Regions from separate parts of the Pseudoalteromonas sp. SCSIO 43101 genome, predicted to be linked through region 4. Evidence: predicted binding sites of a transcription regulator. Region 4 holds the regulator's gene; each other region holds the start of a gene.
What was found. The regulator ArgR, encoded in region 4, controls arginine synthesis, uptake and breakdown. The targets are predictions, from matches to a motif close to ANTGAATANNTATTCANT.

Region 1 (4,204 bases), 1.5 Mb from region 4:
CGTTGGTGTTGCTGGGACGACAGAAACTGGCAGCATAGACCCGCTAAATGAAATGGCTGATTTAAGCGAAGAGCTTGGCTGTCATTTTCATGTGGACGCCGCATGGGGTGGGTCAACCTTACTTTCTTCAAACTATCGCCATCTTTTAAGCGGTATTGAACGTGCTGACTCAATTACTATTGATGCGCATAAACAAATGTATGTGCCAATGGGCGCGGGTCTTGTGTTATTTAAAGACCCCGCTGCGACAGATGCTATTGAGCATCATGCTGAATATATTCTTCGTAAAGGCTCTAAAGATTTAGGTAGTCATACATTAGAGGGAAGCCGCCCAGGTATGGCAATGTTAGTGCATGCTTGCTTACGTGTTATTGGCCGTAAAGGCTACGAGATGTTGATTGACCGTAGTATTGTTAAAGCGCGCACTTTTGCCGAAATGATCAAACAAGATGAAGATTTTGAATTAATCTCTGAACCTGAGCTGTGCCTATTAACATATCGTTACGTTCCAAAAGAAATTCAAGCTAAGCTCAAAGGTGCTAACGAAGAAACTAAATTAGATATTTACGCTTCGTTGAATCGCTTCACTGCAAGTATGCAAAAGCGCCAGCGTGAAGCTGGACGCTCTTTTGTATCTCGTACTCGTTTAACACCAGCAAAATATGACCATCAACCCACCGTGGTTTTTCGTGTCGTATTAGCCAATCCATTAACCTCAAAAGCTATTCTAAAAGATATTTTAGCGGAGCAAAAAGAGCTAGCGAAAACTGACCCAGTATTTAAAAAGTACTTAAGTAAATATATGAGTTAGTGATAAAAAAGGAGCATGATGCTCCTTTTTTAATTAGTCGTTAAAGCAGCTAGCTTTGATCATGTTACTGATAATCGCTTGCGAAGGTTTGATTTTTTCCATCGCTAAAAACTCATCGGGTTGGTGAGCTTGGTTAATTGAGCCTGGCCCCATGACAATTGTTTCGCAGCCAAGTTGTTGAATAAAAGGGGCTTCTGTACAATAGTTTACAGCGACAGCTGGCTGACCGGAGACTTTTTCGGCCAGTTTCACAAGTGCAGTATCTGTACTTCCGCTAAACGCAGGGATTGGTTCATGCATATCGATAACACTCACTGCGTTGGGGTATTGAGTATTTATTTCCTCTGCGGCACTAAGCAAAATCGCTTGTAGTTCTTGTACACTTAAACCAGGTAACGGTCGCATATCAATATGCATTTCACAGCAGCCGCAAATGCGGTTGGCATTATCACCGCCATGAATATGGCCAAGGTTCAAAGTAGGGTACGGAATTTCAAAGTGTTCTACTGAATATTTATTCTTTAATTCTTCTTTTATGATTAACAATTTTGTAATCATTTTATGCATGACTTCGATGGCGTTCAAACCTCGTTCAGGATCTGAGCTATGGCCCGAGCGACCAATTACGCGAATAGCTGTACTCATATGACCTTTATGTGTAAATACCGGAGTCATATCTGTTGGCTCACCAATAATACAGCGTGCAGGTTTTAAGTTCGGGTGACGGCAGATTTGCTGTGCACCCGCCATTGTAGTTTCTTCATCGGCTGTGGCTAGAATTAATAGAGGCTCAGTTTGCTTGCTTGCATCAAGTTCGCTAATAGCTTGCAGTACGAAAGCAAAAAAGCCTTTCATATCAATACTACCTAAACCATAAAGTTTATTGTTATCTTCGCTGAGTTTGAACGGATCATAATTCCAACGACTATCATCAAATGGTACAGTGTCAGTATGGCCGGCAAGCATTAAACCGCCGTCTCCTTCACCACGTCTAGCTAATAAGTTGTAACGCCCTTTACCGTTTTCAAGCTCTGTGATTTCACATGTAAACCCAAGGCTTTCGCACCACTGTGCGAGCAAGGTAATAACCCCTTTATTGCTCATGCACAAAGAATCTTCAATCGCGCTAATTGAAGGAGCAGCAATTAGCTGCTGATACATAGATAAAAAAGAGGGTAGCGACATAAAAAAATCCAAAAATAATTATTCAATCTAATTGCATAACAATGTAAAAGTATTTATGATGAATATCAATTCACTTTTTAAGCATAAATATTAGTAAAGCTTTACGATGAACACGAAACGACGATAACCTGATTTCATTACTTTAGACAGTGTTTTTATTCGCATTTGAGCGAGTATTTTTAGGCGTATCGATAAATAGATTGAATAGGTAAAAGTAAGCAATGAATGTAGTGATTATTGGCGCAAGTGGTTATAGCGGCGCAGAGCTAGCAAGTTTAGTTGCTAAGCACCCAAAACTGACCCTGAAAGCATGTTATGTATCTGAAGGAAGCTTAGATAAAGGCAAATTATTAAGCGATTTATATCCAGAGCACCTTGGATTGTTAGAGTATCCACTACAGCCTCTGACTGCCCAAGCGTATAAGGATATCGAAAGTAATGCGGACTATGTATGTCTATGTACAGATCACAAGGTAAGCGTTGACCTTGCACCACAATTTTTAGCCATGGGTAAAAAAGTATTCGACCTGTCTGGTGGTTTCCGTTTAGCTGGGAATGAGGATTACCTAACTTATTACGGTTTCGCACATGAACACCCTGAGCTTTTAGAGCAAGCGGCTTATGGCTTAGCTGAATGGAATAGCGATGCTATAAGTAAAGCAAAGCTTGTTGCTGTAGCAGGTTGTTACCCAACAGCAGCACTCAATTCTTTAAAACCACTTAAAGAAGCTGGTTTATTAGCTGAGCAAGCCATTATTGTTAATGCTGTGTCTGGAGTTACTGGCGCAGGTAGAAAAGCCAGTGTTAATACGCATTTTTGTGAAGTATCACTTGCCCCTTATGGTTTATTTAATCACAGACACACACCTGAGATTGAGCAGCACCTTGGTCACCCTGTGTTATTCACCCCTCATTTAGGTAATTTCCCCCGTGGAATTTTAGAAACTATTTATGTGCAATTAAAGCCAGGTGTGACAGCAGAGCAAGTGGATGCAGCATATCAAGTGTTAGCTAATGAGCCTTTAATCCGTTTACTTGGAAATAAAGTTCCAAGTATTAAAGGCGTGGCTAAACAACCATTTGTTGATATTGCATGGCAACAAAAAGGTGAACAACTCATTGTTATGTCAGCAATTGATAACCTATTAAAAGGCGCGGCTGGGCAAGCATTACAGTGTATTAATTTAGCTATGGGTGAACCTCACCACACTGGTTTAGTAGGAGCGCTGTAATGAAAACTTGGATCATTAAAGTCGGTGGTGCTGTGCTAAATAGCGCTGATGCTGCAAAAGCTCTTTTTGATGTTTTAGCCACTGAGCAACAAGATAACTTTGTCATTGTGCATGGTGGTGGGGCCTTGGTTGATGCTTGGCTTAAAGACGCAGGCTTTGTAACAGCAAAACATCAAGGCTTACGTATTAGCCCAAATGAGCAAATGCCTTATATTGTTGGCGCCCTGGCAGGTTGTGCCAATAAACAATTGATGAGTCAAGCAATCAGCGCTGGCCACAAACCTGTGGGTTTAAGCCTTTATGAAGCGGGTGTACTGGTATCTGAAAAACTTAAAGTATTGGCGCAAGTTGGCCAGTGTTCAGGTAGTTGTGACAGCGTATTGCCAAGCTTACTTGGGCAAGGTCGTTTACCACTGGTGAGCTCTATTGGCTTTGGCGAAGATGGTCAATGGTACAACGTCAATGCGGATGAAGCCGCGGCTGCTATTGCTAAAGAACTAGATGCAGAACTTATTTTTATGACTGACGTAGAAGCTGTGCTTGATGCAAATAAGCAGCCACTACATCACCTTAATACGCAGCAAATCGAAACACTAATCCTTGAAGGAGTTATTCAGGGCGGGATGGAGGTCAAAGTAAAGACCAGCCTTCTTGCTGCCCAACATTTACGACGTGGTGTGTATATCTCCAGCTGGCTAAAGCCAGAAAATTTAGTCGCCTTATTAAAAGGCGAGCATGTAGGAACAAAAATTACACCATAGGTATTTCATGTTAAAAAATTTCTTAAACGGTCTTGAATTAGACCAAAAGGGCGCTCTTAAATTACTTAATTTAGCGCAAAAAATTAAAGCAAATCCAGCAGACTTTAGCCAAGCATTAGCAGGCAAATCTGTCGTTACACTTTTTGAAAAACCAAGTTTACGTACTCGTTTATCATTTGATATAGGTATTAATAAACTGGGTGGTCACGCGGTTT
Region 2 (4,204 bases), 1.7 Mb from region 4:
GTTGGACCATCTGCACCACCAATTATGGCAATCGCAGATGCATCTTGTAGTGTAAATTCAAAGCCAGGAATAAAGTTAAGTAGTATTGCACCAAATAGAGTAGCAAAAATACCAAACTGTGCAGCCGCACCTAACAACAACATACGAGGGTTTGCTATCAAGGCACTAAAGTCTGTAAGCGCACCAACCCCCATGAAGATCAAAAGTGGGAACACCCCAGAATCAATCCCGATGTGGTACACATAATAAAGTAACCCACCCGGCTCAGATAACCCGGCCACAGGGATATTCGTTAAAATAGCCCCAAAGCCAATAGGTAATAACAACAGTGGCTCAAAGTTACGTGCAATTGCTAAATAAAGTAACAAGCAACCAACCGCAATCATGATCAATGCCGCAAAGGTAAAATTAGCAATACCCGTGGCATGCCAGAGGTTTAAAACACCATCCATCCTCTGCCTCTCCTATGCTAGCGCGATTAGCGCATCGCCAGTGGCAACAGAGTCACCCTCAGCTACTAATACTTCTGCAATTGTACCTGAGTGTACGGCGCGAACTTCTGTTTCCATTTTCATCGCTTCCATGATAATAACCACATCACCTTCATTTACTGTTTGGCCTGGTTTCACTTTCACTTTGAAAATATTACCAGCCAAAGGCGCATTGAGTGTTTCGCCTGCTGACGCTGAAGCAGACTGAGGAATTAATTCACTGTCTTTTAAAGTTACTTCTTTAAGCTCACCACCTTGTGCTACGACGACATCGTAAACTTTACCATCAACTTTAACGCTGTATTGCTCCGCTTTTACAGGGCTTGAAGAAGCAGGTTTGCTTTCAGACTTGGCAACTTCACCTGTTGGAATTGCTTCAAATGCATCTGGGTTGTTGCGGTTTTTAATAAATTTAAGGCCTATTTGTGGGAATAATGCATATGTAAGTACATCATCAATCACGTCATCAGCAAGTTCTAAACCTTGCTCTTTGGCTTCACTTAATAACTCAGCTTCAAGTTTCTCAAGTTCAGGCTCTAATTTATCTGCAGGACGACAAGTAATTGCCTCTGCGCCTTCTAGCACTCGTTCTTGCAGCTCTTTATTCATAGGTGCAGGAGTGGCACCATATTCACCTTTGAGCACGCCCGCAGTTTCTTTAGTAATGGTTTTGTAACGCTCGCCAGTTAATACGTTAAGTACCGCTTGGGTACCTACAATTTGCGAGGTTGGCGTAACCAAAGGAATAAAACCTAAGTCTTCACGAACACGTGGGATCTCAAGTAATACTTGATCAAGCTTATCAGCCGCGCCTTGTTCTTTAAGCTGGTTTTCCATGTTAGTTAACATGCCGCCAGGTACCTGTGCTAATAAGATGCGACCATCAACGCCTTTTAAGCTACCTTCAAAAGCAGCGTATTTCTTACGTACATCACGGAAGTAAGCTGCAATTTCTTCTAATTGGTTTAAATCAAGGCCAGTATCTCGCTCTGTGCCTTCGACAATTGAAACTATTGTCTCCGTCGCGCTATGACCATAAGTCATACTCATTGACGAAATCGCCGTATCAAGCATATCAATACCTGCATCGATTGCTTTTTGATAAGTTGCAGTGCTTAAGCCAGTAGTAGCATGGCATTGCATCGCAATAGGAATAGACACGGTTTCTTTTAGGCCTTTGATCAACTGCTCACAATCATATGGCTTTAATAAACCTGCCATATCTTTAATACAAATCGAATGACAGCCAAGCTCTTCAAGCTGTTTTGCGAGTTTCAGCCACATATCAAGTGTATGTACAGGACTTACTGTGTATGAAATTGTACCTTGAGCGTGAGCTCCCACTTTAACAGCTGCTTTAATAGCAGTTTCAAGGTTTCGTACATCGTTCATCGCATCGAAAATACGAAATACATCAACCCCATTTTTGTGTGCTCGCTCGACAAACTTTTCGACCACATCATCAGCATAATGACGGTAGCCTAAAAGGTTTTGTCCACGAAGTAACATTTGCTGCTTAGTGTTTGGCATTGCAGCCTTTAGTTCGCGAATACGTTGCCAAGGATCTTCACCTAAATAACGGATACACGAGTCAAACGTTGCACCCCCCCATGATTCAATTGACCAATAACCCGCATTGTCGAGTTTTTCGGCTATGGGTAGCATGTCGTCTAAGCGCATACGCGTTGCCAAAAGAGACTGGTGTGCGTCACGCAATACTAATTCGGTTAATTTTAATTTAGCCATGTTCGAGCTGCCCCGTTATTTTTGTTTATTTCGAAATTGAGCGATTGCAGCGCTTATTGCTGCAATATGTGCCTGAGGCACACCCTGTTGAGGTTGAATTTTTGCTGTTCGCGTAGGTTCTGCACTTGCTGGATCATCAAATCGACCCACTAGTTTTGACATTAAAGTGACTGCTGTAATCAGAATAGTCAGAAAAACAAACACGCCTACCATGCCTGTTACCATCAAACTGGCCGCAGTGGTGAGTAATCCACCTATATCCATACGACTCCCCTCGCTTACTTAAAATAAAAAGTTATTTTTGTTAAATAATTATGCACCAATAATAACAAACCAAAATCATTTGTATAGCACCATTGTAAATTGGTAAAACCAATTAATTTTAAAATAACATGCCACACATATAATTAACACCCTACATTTCCATCATTCAAAGCCTCGATATAGATGATATAAATAGTCGATATAGCCATAAGTTATATGTTCAGCTATTAACTAAAAACCAGCAAGCGTCTAAAAACCACACACAACAAGGTGTTAGACTTTACCAACCAATAAAAAGTTAAATTGGTCTTACCAATACCGTGGCAATCTGATGTTTTCCTCATGCAACTCAATATGAAAAAATATCACTATGAATAACTTACATGCTTACTCGTAAATGTTACCAAGTGATGAACATCTACCAGCATCACAAATAAAGGTAAACCATTGAAATAAAACAAGTAAAACATCTGGCACAGAACTCGCTTCAGTTACATCGAACTTTAGAAAATTTAAATAGCCAAGGAGACCATTATGTTACGCTGGACCATTACTTTTTTAGTTATCGCGTTAATCGCAGCAGTGTTAGGTTTTGGTGGTATCGCAGGAGCCGCTGCAGGCATCGCTAAAATTATCTTTTTTATATTTTTAGTACTACTAGTTATTTCACTGGTATCTGGAGCTCTTAGAGGTAACGCCCCTAAGTAGTTATAAGCAAATAACCACTTAATTTATTTTATTTACAAGGAATTTCGTTATGAAAAATTCAACTTTGAAAGCCGCTACTATCGCTCTATTTTCAGGTCTATTCATCATGGGTTGTGAAGATAACTCGGCAGAAGATGCAGGTGAGCGTATTGATGAAGCAATTACTGATACACAAAATGCTGTTGAAGACGCATGTGAAGAAGTAAAAGAAGGTGTTAACGCAGAAGAAACTAACTGCTAATCACAACACTTTATGAAGAAAGCGGCCAAGTGTCGCTTTTTTTGTGTATACAAGTTAGCAACTCTAGGCTGCCTGCTGCTTGTGTCAAGGAGCTTGCTAACTTTACTTTTTCCCCCAGAAACTCGCTAATTTGTTGGGTTTCGTTCCGTTTTTCCCTACGCCATATAGGTCGTCATTTATGGCGACACGTGTTTTATCACACATACGTGACGGGCTAAAGCCAGACTTACAGCCGCATAAATTGAGAGAATCGCGCGAAATAAATTTCACGCCTACGCGAGGTAAACCCGCAGCTACCTTAAGCTCGCAACTTTACTCTTTCACCTAGAAACTCGCTAACTTGTTGGGTTTCACTTACAACCCGTTGTGAGGGGCTCGTTTGTCGTTACACTCGCTATATGCCACTTCCCATCAACAAAGCTCACTTTTGCTACATCACTCACAGCAAAATCACCAGGTACATTCAAGCGTGTTAAGTTACTTGCTAACTGTTGTTTACAGTATGGACCTGTATCACCATGCATCACTAACACAGGCTTATTGGTGTGCTTTGCGAAGTCACTGATGGCATCACGGTATACTTTAAAAGCATCACAGTTTGAGCGCTGTGATTCACTACAAACTGGTTTACTGGTCGGGTGGTAAATATCAGCCTGAAAGCCAAACACATACGCCTTAGCATCTTGCTGAATGAGTGCTTGTTTTAACCAAATTAAATTGTACTTATCACGTTTGTCGGCTGCATCAAGTGCTG
Region 3 (4,204 bases), 1.5 Mb from region 4:
TTGTTGTTGACCACCAGAAAGTTGTTGCGGTAAGTGTTTTGCTCGTGAAGCTAAACCAACTTGCTCAAGGCATTGCTCAATACGGCGTTTACGCTCAGCGGCTTTAATGCCACGATAACGCAATGGCACTTCAATATTTTCATATAAGTTCAAGTCAGGGATGAGGTTAAAACCCTGGAATATAAAACCAATTTTTTGATTTCGTAGATCAGCGCGTTGGTTGTCATTTAGTTTCCCCACATCAATACCATCTAACATGTACTGGCCTTCGCTAAATGGCTCCAACATACCTGCGATGTTTAAAAAAGTGGTTTTACCCGAGCCACTTGGGCCAGTTACTGCAATAAATTCACCTTCATCTACTTGTAGGTTGAAGTCGCGAAGGGCATGAGTTTGTACCATGTCAGTTTGATACACTTTGCTGATGTCGTTCATTGTAAGCATGTTGATTTTTCCTTTTATTTGTTAACGTAAAACCAGTGTGGATGCTTTTTTAAAGCGGTCGTAATTCGAGATGATTAGCTTATCGCCAGGCTCTACGCCTTCTATTATCTCGACAGCATTGATACTGCTAGCACCGGTTTTTATATCGATTAAATAAGCCATGTCACCTTCAACTTTATAAGCCTGGGTGCCACCTTGCTGTAAGAATGCACCGCGTTTTACTTGCAATACATCATCGCGATTCTCTAGTAAAATACGTGCGGTTAAGCGTTGGTTTTGGCGAATACCAGAAACCTCACTGTCAAAGCGTACGCGGGTAGTTACCTCGCGATTATTCACCTCCGGTGAAATAGCCGATAAGGTTCCTGTTACATGACGGGCACCTAAAGTCAGTTCAACTTGCATACCAAGACCTAGCTCATTGGCATAGCTTTCTGGTACTTGTAGTTCAGCTTCAAAGTTACTTAAATCCACCAAAGTCATTAATGGTTGGCTTTGTGTAACGGCTTCTTTTTGCTGCACTAATAAGTTACCAACAATACCGCTTACACTGGCAGTAATTGTGAGTTCATTCACCTGCCTAAATAAGTCATCAACGATGAGTTGCTGACGCGTCAGATCGCGCTCTGCAGCTTTTAGTTCAAATGCGAGGGTATCTTTAGCTAAGCTGACTTCTTGCTCTGCATGTTTAAAGGAAAGTTTGGCGCGGGCCAAGTCATCAACGGCTTTTTCTAAATCTATTTGGCTGATTAAATGTTTTTCGATAGAGAGTTTAGCTCGGCGGTTTTCTCTGTCTGCGGCATTTAGTTCAACCTGTGCTAAATCAAGGGCTTTAGTAAGGCTTAGTTTTTGTCGACGTGCTTCAAGTTGCTTGCGTTGTAGTTCACCTTCTAATCGTGCTAATACTGATTGTTGCTGTTTTAATTCGTTAGTAAGCTCAGGGCTGGTTACGGTGGCGATTACTTCGTTTACTTCAACGCTGTCACCGGCTTTTACTTTTAAATCAACAAAACCTCGTTCAGGGCTATAAACTTTTGGCGCATTAGCTGCAACGATTTTACCGCTCGCTGCCACATCTCTAGTAAGCGTCTTTTGGCTTACTTCACTAATTTGTAGGCTTGCTGCATCAACCGAAATGCTGCCATCGCTACTGGCAAACAATGCTTGAAAGCCAAGCGCACCAACAAGTATTACACCTACTGCTAATATAAGTGGTTTCTTAATGGTGTTTTTTTTAGCCACAGTAATATCTTGGGCACTGGTATCCTTTATCATCATAACTCCTTACGATTCTCAAAACATACAATCATGAAGCCAACGGCAATCATGGTAAGCGGAGAAGCCATAAACAAACTGATAGTGAACATTTTGAAATCCTTAATTTCGCTGATGACTTATCTATACCAGTAGCGTGCCAATTGTTAAGTTTCTGATAGTATTGTGTTTTTATTTTTTTTGATGAGTAGATGTCTGTCCGCGGACAGAAAAAGTGTCCGCTGCGGACACTTTTAAATTGCTGATTATTGACGCGAGGGTAAAGAAAGTCAGTCATTGCGACTAAGGTCGGCTGCTCAGAGACCTAGTTTGTTACTATGCTAAAGCCAAGAGTAAATAATGATGCAGCAGCGTTAGGTGATACCTCATAAAAACTGCATTGATATTCAGATCGTGAATAATTATTCATAATTAATCGCAGTTTACGTTAACGTAAAGAGGCGGGTTTTAGATTGTTTTTTTACAAGTTGTTAAATTTGACACCAGTGTCATAAAAAAATAACGGGTGAAATACGCCTAAATGTAAAAAAATAGCATAGAATTTAGAAAGTGCCTTTAAGTGAGAAATATTCATGAATATGAATATGTATTCAAAACTCTATTGACTCATGAGGTATTTGGCGATAGTTTTGTTCGTCTGCTAGCACTGTCACAAAAGACTGAACCGCTAGTCGTTGTAGCAAGGGGAGGGGTCTATGTTATACGACTCAAAATTAGAAAAAGATAATTGTGGCTTTGGCTTAATAGCCCAGGTCAATGGTCAGGCGAGTCACCGCTTGATTCGAACAGCAATCACTGGCTTAGATCGCATGGAACACCGTGGTGGTATTTCTGCAGATGGTAAAACTGGTGATGGCTGTGGTTTATTAATGCAAAAACCTGATAGTTTCTTTCGTGCTATTGCCAGCGAACATGATTGGCACTTAGGTAAGAACTACGCCGTTGGCATGGTATTTTTAAATGCCGATCCTGTACTTGCGCAAACAGCTAAAGATGTGTTGAGTGAAGAACTCGAAAAAGAAACCTTGAGTATTCAAGGCTGGCGCGTAGTACCTACCGATGCGTCATGTTTAGGGCCAATTGCAAAAAAACAACTACCAGGCTTTGAACAAATTTTTGTTAGCGCACCAGAAGGCTGGCGTCCAAAAGATTTAGAGCGTCGCTTATATGTAGCGCGTCGTCGTGCTGAAAAGCGCCTCGAAAACGATGAACACTTTTATATTGCCAGTTTATCTGGTTTGGTCACTGTCTATAAAGGCTTGATGATGCCTGTAGACTTACCTAACTTTTATTTAGACTTAGCTGACATTCGCATGACCAGTGCGATTTGTGTATTCCACCAACGTTTTTCTACTAATACACAGCCTCGTTGGCCTTTAGCTCAACCTTTCCGCTATTTAGCGCATAATGGTGAAATTAATACGATTCAAGGTAACCGCCAATGGGCACGTGCCCGTGCTTATAAGTTTGCCTCACCACTTATTCCAGATCTGCAATCAGCCGCACCATTCGTTAACGAAAGCGGCTCAGATTCTTCAAGCTTAGATAATATGCTTGAGTTGTTCTTAGCGGGAGGCATGGATTTATTCCGTGCAATGCGTATGCTTGTGCCACCAGCATGGCAGAAAAACCGTGCCATGGATGATGACCTACGTGCGTTCTATGACTTCAACTCAATGCATATGGAACCATGGGATGGCCCAGCTGGTATTGTAATGTCTGACGGCCGTTTCGCGGCTTGTAACCTTGACCGTAATGGCTTGCGTCCGGCGCGTTATGTAATTACCCAAGATGGATTTATCACGCTTGCCTCTGAAGTGGGCATTTGGGATTACGCACCAGACGAAGTCGTTGAAAAAGGCCGTGTCGGACCAGGTGAGCTGTTAGTTATTGATACTCATCAAGGGAAAATATGGCATTCAGATGAGATTGACCAAGACCTTAAATCTCGCCACCCATATAAAGCATGGTTAGAGGCAAACGTTAAGCGTTTAACGCCATTTGAACAGTTATCTGAAAAAGATGCGGGTAACCGTTCTTTTGATGACGAAACACTGCTTAAGTATCAAAAGATGTTTGGCTATACCAATGAAGAACTTGATAGCGTGATTCGTGTTATGGGTGAAAATGGTCAAGAAGCAACGGGTTCTATGGGTGATGACACGCCATTTGCGGTACTGTCAGAAGGCCATCGCTCACTGTTTGATTACTTCCGACAAAAGTTTGCGCAAGTAACGAATCCACCGATTGACCCACTTCGTGAAAATCACGTTATGTCACTAGCAACCTGTATTGGTAGTGAGCAAAACGTATTTAACGAAACCACCGGCCATGCTAAGCGTTTACAGTTTGATACGCCAATTTTGATGTATGCTGATATGCAACAGCTGATCAATGCTGACGATGAGCACTACAGCTACTGTAAAATTGATATCACTTACACCGCAGAAGAAGGCTTAGAAAAAGCAATCACACGTATCTGTGA
Region 4 (4,204 bases):
GGTGCGCTTGAAAGTAGCTTTCTGCGTATTAGTCCATCGCTAGATATGGCTAGTCAATCAATGGGCAAAGGACCATTACAAACCTTATGGCGGGTACATTTACCGTTGTTAAAACGAGGGATTCTTACTGCTGGTTTGTTAGTATTTATTGAGTGCATGAAAGAGTTGCCAGCAGCTTTATTACTTAGGCCTTTTAATTTTGAAACGCTTGCGACCCATGTTTTTCAGTATGTTAGTGATGAGCAGTTAGAGCTTGCGTCTATTTCAGCTTTGTTTATCGTGTTAGTTGGGTTAATACCTTTGTATTTCGTTAATCGTTCGATGGAGCAAAATCACTCATGAGTCATTTGATAATTCAAGACCTAGCTTATCAGTATAATGGCACTAAGGTATTGAGTGAACTCAATCTTAATGTTGAGCAAGATGAAATTGTTTGTTTGCTTGGCGCAAGTGGCTGTGGCAAAACCACCACCTTAAAGGCAATCGCGGGGATTTTACAGCCCGAGCAAGGCTATATGAGCATAGATTCAAATGTGGTCAATGATAGCGGACTATTTGTTGCACCTGAAAAACGTAATATCGGCATGATGTTTCAAGACTATGCGTTATTCCCTCATCTAACGGTTAGTGACAACATTGCGTTTGGCCTCAGTAATATGAGCAAAGCACAAAAGCGTGAGCGCGTGGACGAAATGCTCAGCCTTGTTAAATTAGATGGTTGTGCTGGACGTTACCCTCATCAACTTTCAGGTGGTCAGCAGCAACGAGTCGCGATTGCTCGTGCTCTTGCTTATAAGCCAAGCTTATTATTACTTGATGAGCCATTTTCGAATATTGACACACAAGTACGCTTTGAGCTTATTGCAGATATACGTCGCATTATTAAAGATCAGCAGGTATCTGCGGTATTTGTTACCCACTCGAAGGAAGAAGCTTTCGCGTTTGCCGACACGCTTGCGGTTATGCATGGTGGAAAAATCGCCCAACAGGGCTCCGCGGAGCAGTTATTTAGCCAACCTAACTCAAAGGTGGTTGCAGAGTTTCTTGGTACGGGCATATACTTAACGGCGAAAGTATTAACGCCAACTGAATACGAAACGGCGTTTGGTGTGGTTCACTCATTGACGGCGAACAATGTAGATTGTCAGCAAGGTCAAGTGTACATAAGACCGCACTATATTCAGTTGTGCGAAGCTGCTCACAGTGACGCAAACAGTTTAACAATCTTGCAAAGACGCTTTATCGGTACGCGTTATGTGTATCGTATCAATATTGCAGGGCAAGAGTGTGAAGTTGCCGCAGAGCAAGATCGCGTGTTAGCTGTTGAGCAGCCTGTAAAAATAAAAATAATGCCGCACACAGTCAATTTTTTTCATGATTAATCAATCTTGAATCCTTGGCTAGGTGCAAATAACGAGAAGCTAAGGATTCACTATGGCGCAAGCGCAATCTGGGATTTGTGCTGAAGCAAACTTACATGGTTTGCACCTGTTTTTTAATGTTTACGATGGCCATGATGAGTCATTACGTAAAAAACTAAAACGCGTCAGCGTTATTCAAGATGAGTTTGCAGATCAGTTCTCTGAAGCCATGCTGTCGTGCGTGGTTGCCCTTGGTGCTCAGTATTGGCCGCATATCCTGCCCGAATTTATTCCAAGTCAATTACAAAGCTTTCCTAATGTGACTCATAGTGAGCATGTGATCAGTGCACAGCCTTTTGACTTGTTTGTACAAATTCGCTCAGACCGCGAAGATGTAAACCATCTATTTGCTCTGCAAATTCTAAAGTTATTAACACCGGATGTAGAGCTGGTGGAGCAGGTACGTAATTTTCGGTTTTTAGATGGGCGTGATTTTAATGGCTTTATTTATGCTGGTGATACCCCTCATGGTCGTCAAAAGCGTAGCACGGCTCTTATCAACAAACCGGGGCACTTTGAAGACCAAGGCAGCTATATTCATGTGCAGCGTTTTGTGCATGACTTGAGTGTCTGGCAGCATTTGTCGTTGTTCGAGCAAGAACAAATCATGGGGCGTACGCGTCTTGATAATACCTTGATTGTGCCTGCTGTAGAAACTAGTCATGCGGTTCGCAGTGAACTAAAAGATGAGCACGGTCAGCCACTATTACTTAATCAAAGCATGCCATTTGGTGATGTGCATAAACAGGGGATTTTGATGGTTTCGTGTGCGGCGCAAGGGGATGCGTTTGAGCAGGTATTAAAGAGCCGGTTGGGGCAGGGCGATTGCTATGATCATTGGCTCGATTTTACTCAAGCCGATATGGGATCTGCGTTTTTCGCCCCGTCAGTAAACTTTTTAAAGCAGCTTTAAACTGTATCGAATAAAGTGCGCACGCGATCAAGCGTGACATCGATTTCTGAAATCTTCGCAGGGGCGATAAAAATAGTGTCGTCGCCTGCAATAGTGCCTAGTACACCATCCGCCTTACCTAGAGAATCAAGTAATCGAGCAATTAATTGAGCTGCGCCTGGGCTAGTACGAATAATGATCATCATTTCGTTATGCATAATATCGATAACAAGCTGACGCAGAGGGCTTTTCGCTGTTGGTACACCCATTTCAGCCGGTAAACAATAAACCATTTCTTGCTTTGCATTACGGGTACGTACAGCACCGAACTTGCTTAACATGCGAGAGACTTTACTTTGGCTAATATTATCAAAGCCTTGCTCTTTCAATGCTTCGACAATCTCACCTTGTGAGCCGAAGTTTTCTTCTTTTAATAGCGCTTTAAACGCTTTGATTAGTGCTTCTTGTTTGTCTTGTGGTTGCATGTTGCCGCTTCTTTATTCATAAAATGTGGAGTAATTCTACACAACTCTGCATATTTATGCAGTATTAGTTTACAAAGTCGTCCAAAATGCTGTGTCTTTACAGCTAAGTTTACAACTATGGTCGAAATTATACGCGAAATAAGCAGGATAAATTTGTTTTTAGTCGCTAATTTCATTATCTTTAGGGCCACAAATATTTCCTACCTCAAATTACGGAGAATTCCAATGAAAGTTGCTGTTTTAGGCGCAGCTGGCGGTATCGGCCAAGCATTGTCTTTATTATTAAAAACAAGTTTACCTGCAGGTTCTGAATTATCGTTATATGATGTTGCCCCTGTTGTTCCTGGTGTAGCGGTTGATCTTTCTCACATCCCAACAGACGTTAAAGTTGAAGGCTTTGGTGCTGACAACTTAGACGCAGCATTAGCTGGTTGTGATATCGTTCTTATCCCAGCGGGTATGCCACGTAAGCCTGGCATGGACCGTGCGGACCTTTTCAACGTAAACGCAGGTATCATCAAAACATTAGCTGAAGGCATCGTTAAAAACTGTCCTAAAGCGTTAGTAGGTATTATCACTAACCCAGTAAACGGCACTGTGCCAATCGTTGCTGAAGTATTCAAAAAAGCGGGTACTTACGATGCTAACCGTGTATTCGGTATCACAACGCTTGACGTGATCCGTTCAGAAGCTTTTGTAGCTGAACTTAAAGGTTTAAGCGCAACTGAAGTTAAAGTTCCAGTGATCGGTGGTCACTCAGGTACTACAATCCTTCCTCTTCTTTCTCAAGTTGAAGGTGTTACTTTCACTGATGAAGAAGTTGCAGCATTAACACCACGTATCCAAAACGCAGGTACTGAAGTTGTTAACGCTAAAGCCGGTGGCGGTTCAGCAACTCTTTCAATGGGTGCAGCAGCAGCGCGCTTCTGTATGTCTTTAGTGAAAGGCCTACAAGGTGAAGAAGTTGTTGATTATGCATACGTTGCAGTTGAAAACGGTGACGCAGCATACTTCGCACACCCAGTACGTCTAGGTAAAAACGGCGTTGAAGAAATCCTTTCTTACGGTGAGTTAAGTGCATTCGAAGAGCAAGCTAAAAACGACATGCTAGCTACACTTAACAAAGACATCCAAGAAGGTGTTGATTTCATCAACGGTTAATTCCGCCGGATGATAGGCGCTTTGCTTATTCGTTAACTTAGTAAAAGCGCTGAAAACAAAAAAGCCTGCAAATGCAGGCTTTTTTAATGGCTCGAATAAATAGAGTTTAATGATCGCGGGCAACGGCGATGCGGGCCAAACTCTCTAATGCTTGTTTGTAAGGTGTGTCTGGTAAGAAAGCAATACAAGCAATCGCTTTGTTAGCTTCTTGTTCTGCTTTTTGCATCGCAAACTCAAGCGCTTTA

Region 1: argC (N-acetyl-gamma-glutamyl-phosphate reductase) is a predicted target of ArgR. The motif match lies at 2,054-2,071, and genes of this name have one in related genera.
Region 2: J8Z25_RS12500 (OadG family protein) is a predicted target of ArgR. The motif match lies at 2,541-2,558, and genes of this name have one in related genera.
Region 3: gltB (glutamate synthase large subunit) is a predicted target of ArgR. The motif match lies at 2,297-2,314, and genes of this name have one in related genera.

Annotation. Positions count from the first base shown of each region.
Region 1 is NZ_CP072673.1:2,901,378-2,905,581, reverse strand. It holds gene panP (pyridoxal-dependent aspartate 1-decarboxylase PanP) at 1-811, shown strand, start outside; gene argE (acetylornithine deacetylase) at 845-1,996, opposite strand; gene argC (N-acetyl-gamma-glutamyl-phosphate reductase) at 2,218-3,228, shown strand; gene argB (acetylglutamate kinase) at 3,228-3,989, shown strand; gene J8Z25_RS13465 (ornithine carbamoyltransferase) at 3,997-4,204, shown strand, end outside.
Region 2 is NZ_CP072673.1:2,688,897-2,693,100, forward strand. It holds gene J8Z25_RS12490 (sodium ion-translocating decarboxylase subunit beta) at 1-452, opposite strand, end outside; gene oadA (sodium-extruding oxaloacetate decarboxylase subunit alpha) at 465-2,237, opposite strand; gene J8Z25_RS12500 (OadG family protein) at 2,253-2,501, opposite strand; gene J8Z25_RS12505 (DUF1328 domain-containing protein) at 3,036-3,209, shown strand; gene J8Z25_RS12510 (hypothetical protein) at 3,259-3,450, shown strand; gene J8Z25_RS12515 (hypothetical protein) at 3,801-4,204, opposite strand, start outside.
Region 3 is NZ_CP072673.1:2,163,195-2,167,398, reverse strand. It holds gene J8Z25_RS10015 (ABC transporter ATP-binding protein) at 1-444, opposite strand, end outside; gene J8Z25_RS10010 (efflux RND transporter periplasmic adaptor subunit) at 466-1,719, opposite strand; gene gltB (glutamate synthase large subunit) at 2,415-4,204, shown strand, end outside.
Region 4 is NZ_CP072673.1:660,444-664,647, forward strand. It holds gene J8Z25_RS03150 (ABC transporter permease) at 1-342, shown strand, start outside; gene J8Z25_RS03155 (ABC transporter ATP-binding protein) at 339-1,382, shown strand; gene J8Z25_RS03160 (Dyp-type peroxidase) at 1,435-2,334, shown strand; gene argR (transcriptional regulator ArgR) at 2,331-2,798, opposite strand; gene mdh (malate dehydrogenase) at 3,024-3,959, shown strand; gene ispB (octaprenyl diphosphate synthase) at 4,066-4,204, opposite strand, start outside.